DNA from 2 places in the Paraburkholderia sp. IW21 genome. Region 1 is predicted to be linked to the other one. Evidence: riboswitches for the same ligand, from Rfam matches in the RefSeq annotation. Region 1 holds a riboswitch; the other holds the start of a gene.
The links. A riboswitch is a leader RNA that binds a small molecule or an ion and turns the genes downstream of it on or off. The one in region 1 is predicted to bind cobalamin.
Positions count from the first base shown of each region.

Region 2: another riboswitch for cobalamin. It lies ahead of cobG (precorrin-3B synthase); the one in region 1 lies ahead of ACAX43_RS30915 (CbtB-domain containing protein).

Region 1 is NZ_JBGGWA010000019.1:46,442-52,439, forward strand. It holds gene ACAX43_RS30895 (ATPase domain-containing protein) at 1-47, opposite strand, end outside; gene ACAX43_RS30900 (hypothetical protein) at 121-276, opposite strand; gene ACAX43_RS30905 (hypothetical protein) at 275-715, shown strand; gene ACAX43_RS30910 (histidine phosphatase family protein) at 771-1,433, opposite strand; cobalamin riboswitch at 1,490-1,628, shown strand; gene ACAX43_RS30915 (CbtB-domain containing protein) at 1,671-1,892, shown strand; gene ACAX43_RS30920 (CbtA family protein) at 1,904-2,662, shown strand; gene ACAX43_RS30925 (DUF6531 domain-containing protein) at 3,160-5,556, shown strand; gene ACAX43_RS30930 (hypothetical protein) at 5,556-5,816, shown strand; gene ACAX43_RS30935 (hypothetical protein) at 5,929-5,998, shown strand, end outside.
Region 2 is NZ_JBGGWA010000007.1:140,256-146,253, reverse strand. It holds gene cobM (precorrin-4 C(11)-methyltransferase) at 1-319, opposite strand, end outside; gene ACAX43_RS18270 (cobalt-precorrin-6A reductase) at 366-1,088, opposite strand; gene ACAX43_RS18265 (cobalt-precorrin-5B (C(1))-methyltransferase) at 1,085-2,173, opposite strand; gene cbiE (precorrin-6y C5,15-methyltransferase (decarboxylating) subunit CbiE) at 2,173-3,396, opposite strand; cobalamin riboswitch at 3,481-3,660, shown strand; gene cobG (precorrin-3B synthase) at 3,742-5,160, shown strand; gene ACAX43_RS18250 (precorrin-8X methylmutase) at 5,153-5,779, shown strand; gene ACAX43_RS18245 (precorrin-2 C(20)-methyltransferase) at 5,780-5,998, shown strand, end outside.

The sequences.
Region 1 (5,998 bases):
CCGCAGGAGAGACGGGCCGGTATGCCGGCGGCAGGTTGGTTAGACATTGCGTAACGGGTTGGCGTCAATTTAGTGGGCGGTATTTTCTTTGCCGGTACGGTGTGACCGCAATTTGTATGCCTACAGGCGCTGTTTGCCAGCGTCGATGAGCAACGTGATGATCGCCGTGCAGGCCACTTTCTGGTGCACTCGGCTCGTGCGATCGATTTGCCGCCCTTCCATAGGCACGAAGCGTGCTGTCGCGATAGCGCCCCGTTCGAAGGATTGCGCCGACATGAACAAGATCCTCATGCTTATTGCCGCGATTGCCGCCTTGTCGCTGAGCGCATGGCTGCCGCAGAGTGCGAATGCCGACGATGCGCCCAGCCCATGCACATCGCTCAAACGTATCGTCGCGACGGCGCCAGGCGGTTTAGCCTCGCTGACGCCGGATGACGGGAGGGGCATCGCGCAACCCTACGGCGATGACGCGCAATGTTCAGCGAACCACGGCAGCTACCAATGCACGTGGACGCCGCACAACGACGCCGGCTCGAATGCGGACGCCCTGCAGGCCGTCGCGGCGGATATCGCATCGTGTTTGCCGGACGCGACGCACGATCAGAATTCGCCGGGACGTCAGCACTTTTATCTAGGCACGCGTGCCAGGCGAACCGATATCACCTTGACGCGTTCTGGTTCGAACAAGCTGAGGCTGGTTGTCTCGGGCAAGTGAGCGGAAGAGGAGTTTCGACGCGGCCAAGCTGTCCCCATGCGCGCAGCCGTAGCCGTTACTGAGTGGCGGGCCACCATGTCCAGCCGCGTCGCGCGCATCGCAACTCGACGACCGAGAGCGGCGCGACTTCGATGCGTGGAAAGACGGCGGGCGACGCCCCGAGCGCATGAACGATCGCTGCCCGGATCACCGGCGCGTGCGTGACGGTGACCACATCTCGCCTATTGCGCGGCGCGCCGCTCGTTGCTTTGCTTGGCGCCGCATCCATTGCACCGCCCATTGCGTCGCTTAACGCAGCATCGCCCGTTAGCCTGCTGATTTCTTCGCTCATTGCATCGAGCCATTGTCCTACCCGCTTGACGAGTTGACTGAATGACTCGCCGTCGGGTGCGGCCGCGTCGGGATCGTGCGTCCATGCAGCGAGATCTTGCGGCGCTTCGACGGCGAGATCAGCGAGACGCCGGCCATGCCATCGACCGTAATCCCTGTCCGCCAGTCCCTTGTGGACGGTTGCGACGAGACCTAAGGCCGACGCCGTCTCGCGCGCGCATACGGCTGGGCTGACGAAGACCGCCACGACGTCCGGAATCGACAGACGCGCTCGCGCCGCGCTGGCTTCGGCGAGGCCGCGTGCGTCGAGTGGATCGTCGGCGGGGAAACGGCCTGCGCGCATTGCGGCGGTCGACGCGTGGCTGACCAGTAACAGCCGTGTGTCCATTCAGTTCATTTCCATGAAGGCCCAGACTAAAGCGGGAGGCGTGCGACCATGCCTGGCGCTATCGAGAGGCAAAGTTTAGCGCGTAGAATAGCGGCACTGCGAAGCACGGAAGCCGGTGAGAACCCGGCGCGGTCGCGCCACTGTATTCGGTATTCACAGCCGAAAGCCAGACCTGAGCTTCGCACTATTCCTTTTCAATCGACTATTGGGGCGCGTTACCCCCAGGAGATGTCCCGTATGACCCACGCTGTTTTCGATTCCGCGACTCTGCCCGCCGCTCAACCCACGCCGATTCCACTGCGTGAGTTGTTGCCCTGGGTCGTGTTCGGCGGCTTGCTGCTGTTGCTCGCGCTTTATTTCGTTGGTGCGGAACAGGGTGCCACGTCACTGATTCCCGGCATGTACGTGCATGAATTCGTGCACGACGGCCGCCATCTGCTCGGCTTTCCCTGCCACTAACGGAGTCGACCATGGTTGGTAAGTTGTTGGTGCGCGGGATGCTTGCAGGCATCGCCGCGGGACTCCTCACGTTCGGCTTTGCCCGAGTGGTGGGCGAGCCGCAGGTCAGTCAGGCGATTTCCTTCGAGGAAAAGACCGAGGCCGCGGGCGCCGATGCACACGAACACGGGCATGAAGAGGAACTCGTAAGCCGCGGCACGCAAGCGGGCTTGGGCCTGTTGACTGGCGTCGTGGCATATGGCGCCGCATTCGGTGGGTTGTTTTCGCTGGTGTTCGCGTATGCATATGGCCGCGTCGGCGCATTGAGTGCACGCGCGTTGTCCGCATGGTTGGCGCTCGGCGCGTTTGTCGCGCTGGTGATCGTTCCGAGCATCAAGTATCCGGCGAATCCTCCGTCAGTGGGCGACCCCGGGACGATCGGGACCAGGACCGGCTTGTTCTTCCTGATGATCGCGATCTCGCTGACGGCGTTGGTGTTTTCGCTGAAGGTGCGGCGCCGCGCGGCGCTGAAGCTGGGCGCGTGGAACGGATCGATTGTGGCGGGCCTGGTGTTCATCGTGATCATTGCTGCTGTGCAGTTGTCGATGCCGACAATCAACGAAGTGCCGGCAGGTTTCCCGGCGACGCTGTTGTGGAAGTTTCGCGTGGCGGCAATTGGGATGCAAGTGATTATGTGGACGACCATCGGGTTGCTGTTTGGCGCAATGGTCGAGCGGAGCAAGCTGTTGATTCCCGCGAGTCGCAGCGCGGCGAAGTCTGCTTACCTTTGATCGAGAGGCGCGACCGCGAGGGCGGTCGCGGTCGCGCGGACGTGCAGCGCCAGAGAAGCCAAAGACATCAGGTACTTGGCGTGCTTGCCAGAATGTTATCCACAGGCTTATGGACAAAAACTGGGGATAACTTTGGAGCGTTCGCTTGAACGGCTAGGTCACGCATAGCTCGGTTTTCATGGGGACGCCCAGTCCCCTTCTTCCTTGTCGGCCCGATGCGGCCTCTCAGCTTCCCTCTACCTTCGCGCAGGAATATCTCGTGGCCGGACTAGTCGCGAGGGCTTTTCTGCGTCTGCTTTTCTTGTTGTCGCCGTTATTGCGTGTCCATGGCCTGCATGTTCTTTCGTGACGTCTTACGGCTTGTTCTGGCTGGCGTCGCAAGCGTCTGTTGCGAGAGGCCAGGGAAGTCACAAGTTTAGGATTTGTCGGATTTCCACTATCGAGTCTTCTTTATAGAGTGCTTGGGCTTCAAACAAGTACAACCAATAAGGATGACTATGAAAAACAAAAGACTTGATGAGAGACCAACGGGAATAACGGCACGCCTGCTCGCCGCATTCATGCTGCTCATGGTCGCGTTTGGCGCCAACGCGGCAGATTACATGCAATGCATGCAGACCTACCAGAAATCTCTCGGGATTCCCGGGACCCCGACCTGCGCTATCCAGGTCGCGGGCACTTCGCCTATGTCGACGGGCCCGGACGATCCCTATAACGCATTGAATTACTACAACTGTCCTAATGCCTCGGATTGGATAGCCGACTATTGCGGCGGCGTACCGGTCCCGCCTCAGTCCGACGACTCCTGCCCCGTCGCGGACCCGGTGTTGCCGGCAAAGGGCATTGTCATGCTTTCCGAGCCTGACTTCGCGAGCGGCGACACGCTTCCACTTGTCTTTAAGCGCACGTATCTTTCGAAGCCCTATGACACCACGCAGACAGCGATGGGCCGCAACTGGGTCAATAACTGGCAGCGTAGGCTCGACCTGCTCGGGATCAACGCGAGCGTGCCGCACATTGTTGCCTATCGGGGTGACCAGCAAGCTCTGACGTTCAAGTGGATTGGCGGAGCGTGGGTCGTACCAGGAAATCGCGGGCTCTCCCTGACGAAAGCGGGCGACGGTTACTTCTACCTGAAGGACGAACTGCCGGGTACGACGGAAGCCTACTCCGATACCACCGGTAAGTTCTATTCCGAAACGACCCGCACGGGTGTGATCCGCAAGGTTTTCTATGACGGCAGGCAGCGCCTGTCATCGATCGCCGAGTGGCCGGCCGATAACGTGATACCGGCAACGGCGACCTCAATTCGTTTGGAATACGACAATAGCGACCGTGTCGTTACCCTGGTAGATCCTTTGGGAATGCCGACGTCCTATGCTTACGACGGAAAGGGCAATCTTGTTTCGGTAACTGCACCATATGACCACGTTCGTCAGTATCTGTACGAGGATGCCCGCTTCCCCAACGCATTGACGGGCGTAAAGGACGAATCCGGTTCAAGGATTGCAACGTGGGCCTACGATTCCAGCGGGCGTGCAATCTCGGTTACCCATCCTGACACGACGCGTAATGTGTCGCTCAGCTATGGTCCCGGCATGACGACGCTCAGCGACATGTCCGGCAGGAGCACGTACACCTTTGATGTCCTGGATACGCGGCGTCCTCGTTCAATTGCTACGCCAGGCGGCACGGTATCGCGTGTGTGGGATGCAGCAGGGAATCTGAAGCAGAGGCAGACTCCTGATGGAGATGTCCAGTACACCTGGGACAGCGCCAACCGGCCAACGAAGGCAATTGCAACCGTCCCCGGGAAGAAGACGGTAACGACGATTGAGTACAACGATGACAACTCGCTGCGTCCGCATCTGCTCGCTACACCGGGCAAAGTCCGCGCGTTCGTTTATGACTCGCGAGGCAACGTCACGGGCTACGCGGAGCGGGAAACGACCGACCTGACAGGCGAACAGGGACTGCAGGCGGTCGGAACGGGTAGTCAAATGACAGTCGGCGCGCGCTACGACGATGTGGGTCGTCTTCTGTCAGCCACCGTCATCCAGGACGGCAGGAAGATTGAAGACTGGACCTACACGTATGACGCAAAGGGCAACATCGCAACGACACGGGACGCCGTGTCAGGTTGGGCGATGCGAACGCTCGAGCGTAACGCCGCGAACCGTGCAACACAGATAGCGGGTAACAGCGGCCAGGCGAGCATCGCTTACGATGAGCGTGGTCGCGTAAAGTCTTTCCAGTACAAAGAACCGGCGAGTTCCATAAATGGCAGTCTCTCCCGCGTACTGGCAGTCGACTATCAGTATGCTGCGAATGGCACGGTGTCGTCACATTCGGCGAAGGTCTCTGCTAACGGTGCGTGGTGGCAGCCGATCAGCGACGCTGAACTGGGTGTGTGGCTTACCAACTGGGAGTTGGGCAATGACCCGGTTGCGCCACCGCCTATGCTCACAGGAATCAAGTCTGATGCTGGAGCCTTCGTTCCAGAAATGTGCGTTGAATGCTACATGACGTGGAAAGCGAAGTTCACGGGGAAGCTTTTTAGTAGTGAACTGAGCGATACACTGCCGAAGTGGGGCGAGACCACGGAGCTGATGCTGGGCGATCAGTCGCAGGTTCCTTATCCTGCTCTTGTGCCAGATCTGACCGGTTCTGCGAAGAGGTCGATGCTTTATGGGGCCCTTTTCAAGGGCGGTAGCGGTGACGGCGGAATGGTAAAGTGCGGTGGCAGGGAGGCTCACGAGAGTGAGTGCTTCGCGCAGTATGAAGCTCAAATGACGATATGCAATACGATTGCTCCTCACATGGGCGGCGCGCGAGCAGTCGCGCTGTGTAAGCAAAGGGCATTCCAAATCTATCAAGAGTGCAGAGGGTATTGATGGCTAATCATCCGCCGTATTCCGTGGTTCTGACATATATCGAAGATCGTCAAGAGTTTGCCGTGCAAGCTGTTGATCGAGCCAGATTAGCCCCGGTCGTGGCCGGGACGCTTGAGGCACCAATCCTGCTGGACGAGCACGATTTCAAGCTTGACGACGCGTTCGCACGACGGCTTGGAGCCGCGATGCTCAGTCTGATCGCGCTGGGTCAGCCGGACATCAAGCAATACATGAGCTTTACGCAGGACCCAATCGACTAGTCGCCCGGACAGCGAGATAGTGAACCACAAGGAAAGTGACTCGAAGCTATAACGCAAAAGGGTAGGAGGCGTCGCCTACCCTTTTCGTGTATCAACAGTACAGGGGGTATTAATGGTTAATCATCCGCCGTATTCTGTAGTTCTGACCTACAACGAAGATCTGCAGCAGCTAATTGTGCATA
Region 2 (5,998 bases), on a different contig from region 1:
GCACGATCTCGTAGGGAATGTCAAGTTCGCGAAGTCTGCGGATCTGCTCGCCAATCGCGCCATACAACGACGGATCGCCGGAATGCACGCGCGCCACGTCCTGGCCTTTGTCGTGTGCTGCTTTAAGCAACGCGACGATTTGATCGAGGTCGAGGTCGGCGGTATTCACGACTTGCTCCGCACTATGCCCCGCTAAAACAGCGGCCGGCACCAGCGAGCCGGCGTACAGGATCACCGGACAGCCGCGCACTAGGCGCTGCCCTTTCACCGTGATCAGTTCCGGGTCGCCGGGACCCGCGCCGATAAAAAACACCGTCATTCAATACTCCATGATTCATTGGGCCGGCATGTCATGCACGCGCGGTTCAAGGCAACGCTTGCAACGCGTCCAGCAAGTCAGCCACATGCTCGAACTCGCGATCGACTGCGGGCAACTCGGGGCGCCGCAGCATGACAACCGGCAAGCCGCGTTCGCGCGCGACCTCGAGTTTCGCTTCGGTGGCGCTGCCGCCGCTGTTTTTGCTGACGACGACATCGAATGCTTCCGTGCCGAATAGCGCTCGTTCGCCTTCGAGCGTAAATGGGCCGCGTGTCGCCAGAATCCGCGCACGTGCATTGCCTTCGTGCGGATCGAGACAGCGCACGGTCCAGCACTGATGCGGCGGGATTTCGTCGAGATGCGCGAGTGGTTCGCGGCCGAGCGTGAACAGTGGCCGCCTGAACGCGGCAAGTATCTGCGTGAGTTCGGCCCAGTCGTCGACCATGCGCCAGTCGTCGCCGGATTGCGGCTGCCAGCCCCGGCGACGCAGTGCCCAGCACGGTACACGTGCCGCGCGGCTCGCTTGCGCGGCGTTCGCGCTGATCTGCGCGGCGTACGGATGCGTGGCGTCGATCACCAACCCAATACGTTCGTCTTCGATATAGCGCGCCGTGCCTTCGCTGCCGCCGAAGCCGCCTACACGCACCACGCATGACAGATCCTCCGGCACCTTGCCGAGGCCCGCGAGACTGTACACGTGCTCGGGTCCGAACTGCCGTGCAATCTGCAACGCGTCGCCGGTGCCCCCGAGCAGCAACACCCGCATCATTGCGCGGCTCCGATCAGATTGCCCTGGCGGTCGATCGCGAACATTTCGACGGCGACCTGCGGCGGCACGATATCGCGTGCTACCGCGAGCGCATGCTGGCAGACGATATCGCCGAGCGGCACGTTTTGCGCGCGCGCCAATGCGACCGCCTGCTGGCTCGTATTGGCCGTGCGGATTGCCGTCTGCAAGGCATCATCCGCGCCATGTTCGGCGGCCCACGCCGCAAGCCGTTGCAGATCGATGCTCGAATTCCGGCTGTGCAAATCGAGGTGTCCCGCCGCCAGCTTGCTGAGCTTGCCGAAGCCGCCGCACACGCTCAAGCGCTCGACCGGCGCGCGTTTCATATGCTTGAGCACCGCGCCGACGAAGTCGCCCATTTCGATCAGCGCGATATCCGGCAGACCATAATGCGCACGCATCGCGTCTTCGCTCGCGTTGCCGGTGCAGGCGGCGAGATGCACGTAGCCGTTCGCACGCGCGACGTCGATGCCCTGATGAATCGACGCGATATACGCCGAGCACGAGAACGGCCGCACGATGCCGGTGGTGCCGAGAATCGACAAGCCGCCGAGAATGCCGAGGCGCGGGTTCATCGTTTTCAGCGCGAGTTCTTCGCCTCCTTCGACGCCGATCGTCACTTCGAAACCGCCGTGGTATCCATGCTCCACCGCGAGATCGGTCAGATGCGCGGTCATCATCTTGCGCGGCACCGGATTGATCGCCGGTTCGCCGACCGGCAGCGTGAGGCCGGCACGCGTCACCGTGCCGACACCCGGCCCCGCCCGAAAAATCACGCCCGGTTCAGCGCAAAGCCGCACGCGGGCGAACACGATTGCGCCGTGCGTCACGTCGGGGTCGTCACCGGCATCCTTGACGGTGCCGGCTTCCGCGCCGTCGGCGCTCAGGCGGCAAAACACCAGCGGCATCGGCACATGCTGGCCCTTCGGCAACACGATCTCCGCGACCTCGCTGACGACACCCGCAAGCAGCAGGCGTGCCGCCGCGAGCGACGTCGCGGTGGCGCAACTGCCGGTCGTGTAGCCGCTACGCAGCGGCGCGGGTTGTTCGGGCGTTTCTTCGCGCATTACGGTTGAGCAGGTGAGTCGGCGGCCTTGGTGACTTCAAGCAGCGTGATCGGCAGCGCCTGGCGCCACGTATCGAAGCCGCCAAGCGGCTGCGCGTCGGCGAGCGCGATGCGGGTCAGCGTGCCGCCATATTGCTCACGCCACGCCGTCAGGGCCGCCTCGCCTTGCAAGGTGACCGCGTTGGCGACCAGCCGGCCGCCCTCACGCAGACGCGCCCAGCAAGCGTCGAGCACGCCCGGCACCGTCGCGCCGCCGCCGATGAACACGGCATCCGGCACCGGCAGCCCCGCCAACGCATCAGGCGCGCGGCCGGCCACCAGTTGCAAACCGGGCACGCCCAACGCATCGCGATTGTGCTCGATAAAACGCTGCCGCTCCGCGTGCCCTTCGATCGCGATAGCGCGGCAGGTCGGGTGCGCGCGCATCCATTCGATGCCGATCGAACCGCTACCCGCGCCCACATCCCACAGCAATTCACCCGGCGTCGGCGCAAGGCGCGCCAGCGTGATCGCGCGTACGTCGCGTTTGGTCAACTGACCGTCGTGGCGAAAGGCGTCGTCGGGTAAACCGGAAGTCAGCGGCAGACGCGGAGCGCCTTCCGTTGCACAGCATTCGAGCGCAATCAGGTTCAGCGCCGCCACTTCGCCCGTGGACCATTGATCCGCTCGGCCGTCGATGCGCCGCTCGAGATCGCCGCCCAAATGCTCCAGTACGGTCATCCGGGTCGCGCCGAAACCGCGGGTGTCGAGCCATTCGGCCAGCGCAGCAGGCGTGCGTCCGTCAGCGCTCAACACGAACACGCGCGCGCCGTCATGCAAATGGGTATTCAACGTCGGAAGCGGCCGGCCTACCAGCGAGACCGTCGCGACATCCTGCAATGGCCAGCCGAGCCGCGCGGCCGCCAGCGACAACGACGACGGCGCGGGCAGCACCCGCAACTCGCCTGGCGGCAGCTGCCGCGCCAAGGTCGCACCGACCCCAAACAGCATGGGATCGCCGCTCGCCAGCACGCACACGGGGGCCGCGCGCTCCGCCAGCAACGGCGCGAGATCGAACGGACGCGGCCATGCCGCACGGCGCGCGGCGAGGCGCGCAGGCAACATCGCCAGATGACGTTCGCCGCCGTAAACCACCGACGCTTCCAGCAAAGCACGCCGCGCGGGCCTCCCCAAGCCGGCGAAGCCGTCATCGCCTATGCCCACCACGGTCAGCCACGCCGGCATGCATCCATCCTCATTCTGTATCTTCAAATAGTGCGCTGTGCCACGCCGATCAAAGCGTCCAGCCTCGTTGTGCTGTTCGAAAAAAGGCATAATACAGCCGCCGGTGCCCTTCGGGGCCGAAGAGGGAACACAGTGTCACTGTGGCTGCCCCCGCAACTGTATGCAGCGAGTCCGCCTGCGCTCCGCGCCACTGGTTCAACCGGGAAGGCAGCGGCGGACCATGACCTGCCAGCCAGGAGACCTGCCGGCGAGACTGTTCGTGCCAGCCTACATCGGGCGGGGTGTACCGATGCCGCAGTAATGCCCCTCGCGGCTTGCTCGGGCCGTCGCGCGACGCTAAACCCGGTGTCCGTCTTGAATCAAGCTTCGCCCTCCACCGCTTTACCTGACGCAGCCCTTGCGCTGCGGCCGTCGGCATGCCCGGGGCTGCTGCGCATCGTCGCCGCGCGCGACGGTGGGATTTGCCGGATCAAATTGCCCGGCGGCGAGTTGAGCGCGGCGCAGGCTGCCGTGATCGCCGACGCGAGCGAGCAGCACGCGGCCGGCGTGATCGAGCTGACCAATCGCGCGAATCTGCAAGTGCGTGGGGTGCGGGTCGGCCATGAAGCGGCGTTGATCGCGGCGCTGATCGATGCGGGCCTTGGCCCCGCTCCGGCGACCGGCGCAAGGCAAGCGTCAACCTTGATACCGGCATCCGCTGCAGACGATGTGCGCAATGTGATGGTGAGCCCTGCTGCCGGACGCGATCCGTTTGCGCTGTTCGACACCACGCAGCTCAGCGCCGAACTGCTCACGCTGCTGCAAACCGAAGCGCGTTTCGCGGGGCTATCGCCGAAATTCGCGTTGTCGCTCGACGGCGGTGAGCGTCTTGCCCGGGTGGATCATCCGCATGATGTCTGGTTGGCGGCGACGCAAACTGAAGACGGTGTGCGATTTGTGTTCGGTTTGGGGGGATGCCCAGCTGCGGTGACGAACGCGGGTGCGGGTGCGCTTGCCGCTGTACTGCCTTCGCAAGTCCCTGATCTTGTCCGCGCACTGCTGCACACGTTCCTCGATCTGGCTGCAGCCGATGCCATGCGTATGCGTCACCTGCTGGCCGCACATTCCGTCGACGCCGTATTGCAGCACGCTCAAACGTATGTCGATTTTCCGCTGTCACGTGACCCATCGCTCGCGAACTGGCGACGCGCCACGCCAGCCGACGCCACGCTGCGACTCGGCGCGCACGCGCAACGGGTAGTGGGAACGTGGCACGTAGGCGGCCAGCCGCCGCTCGGACGCCTCGACACCGCGACCTTGCGCGGCGTTGCCACGCTCGCGCAACAGCGCGGCAACGGTACGCTTCGCATGACCCCCTGGCAAAGCGTGTTGCTGCCCGATATCGCATCGGACGCGGTGCCTGCCGTGCTCGCCGCAATGAACGCGCTAGGCCTCGCCTGTGACCCCGCGCAGCCTGGTACGCGCTTGATCGCCTGCGCCGGCTCTACAGGCTGTGCAAAAAGCCTCGCCGATACCAAGGCCGACGCGCTGCTTTTAGCGGATCGCCTGCCCGACGGTGTCGACGTCCATCTAAGCGGATGCCAACGCTCTTGTGCCGCCGCGCACCGCGCGCCCTACACGCTGCTGGCGGTGGCCCCCGGCGCATACGACCTTTACCGACGTGACGCCTCACCGGGTTTCGGTGACTGCGTCGCGCACCAACTCACGATCGAACAGGCCGCCGACATGCTCGAACACCTGGTCCGGAGCCCTTCAGATGCTTGATTACATTCGCGACGGTCAGGAGATCTATCGCCAATCCTTCGCGACGATACGCGCGGAGGCCGACCTCTCGCGCATCCCCGCCGACCTCGAAAAGCTCGCCGTGCGCGTGATCCACGCGTGTGGCATGGTCGACGTGATTGAAGATCTTCGGTTTTCTGAAGGCGCAGGCGCTGCAGGCCGCGCGGCACTCGCGCAAGGCGCGCCGATTCTGTGCGATGCCGGCATGGTGGCGCAAGGCATCACGCGCGCGCGATTGCCCGCTAACAACGAAGTGATCTGCACACTCACGCACGAAGACGTGCCTGGATTGGCGCGCGAACTCGGCAATACGCGCTCGGCCGTGGCGCTCGAATTGTGGCGACCGCATCTGGCCGGGAGTGTCGTCGTGATCGGCAACGCGCCGACCGCGCTGTTTCATCTGCTCGACATGCTCGACGCCGGCGCGCCAAAACCCGCGTTGATTCTCGGCTTTCCAGTGGGCTTTGTCGGCGCGGCCGAATCGAAAGCAATGCTGGCCGAAGACAGTCGCGGCGTGCCCTACGTCGTGGTGCACGGCAGACGCGGCGGCAGCGCGATGGCCGCCGCCGCGGTGAACGCGCTGGCCACGGAGGTCGAGTAAATGACCGTGCAAGGACGTTTATTCGGCCTCGGCGTCGGCCCCGGCGACCCGGAACTCATCACACTGAAAGCGCTGCGTTTGCTGAAGGCGGCGCCCGTAGTCGCGTACTTTGTCGCGAAGGGTAAGAAGGGCAACGCGTTCAGCATCATTGAAACGCATTTGCATGACGCTCAGCAGCATCTGCCGCTCGTTTATCCGGTCACCACCGAAGCGCTCGAG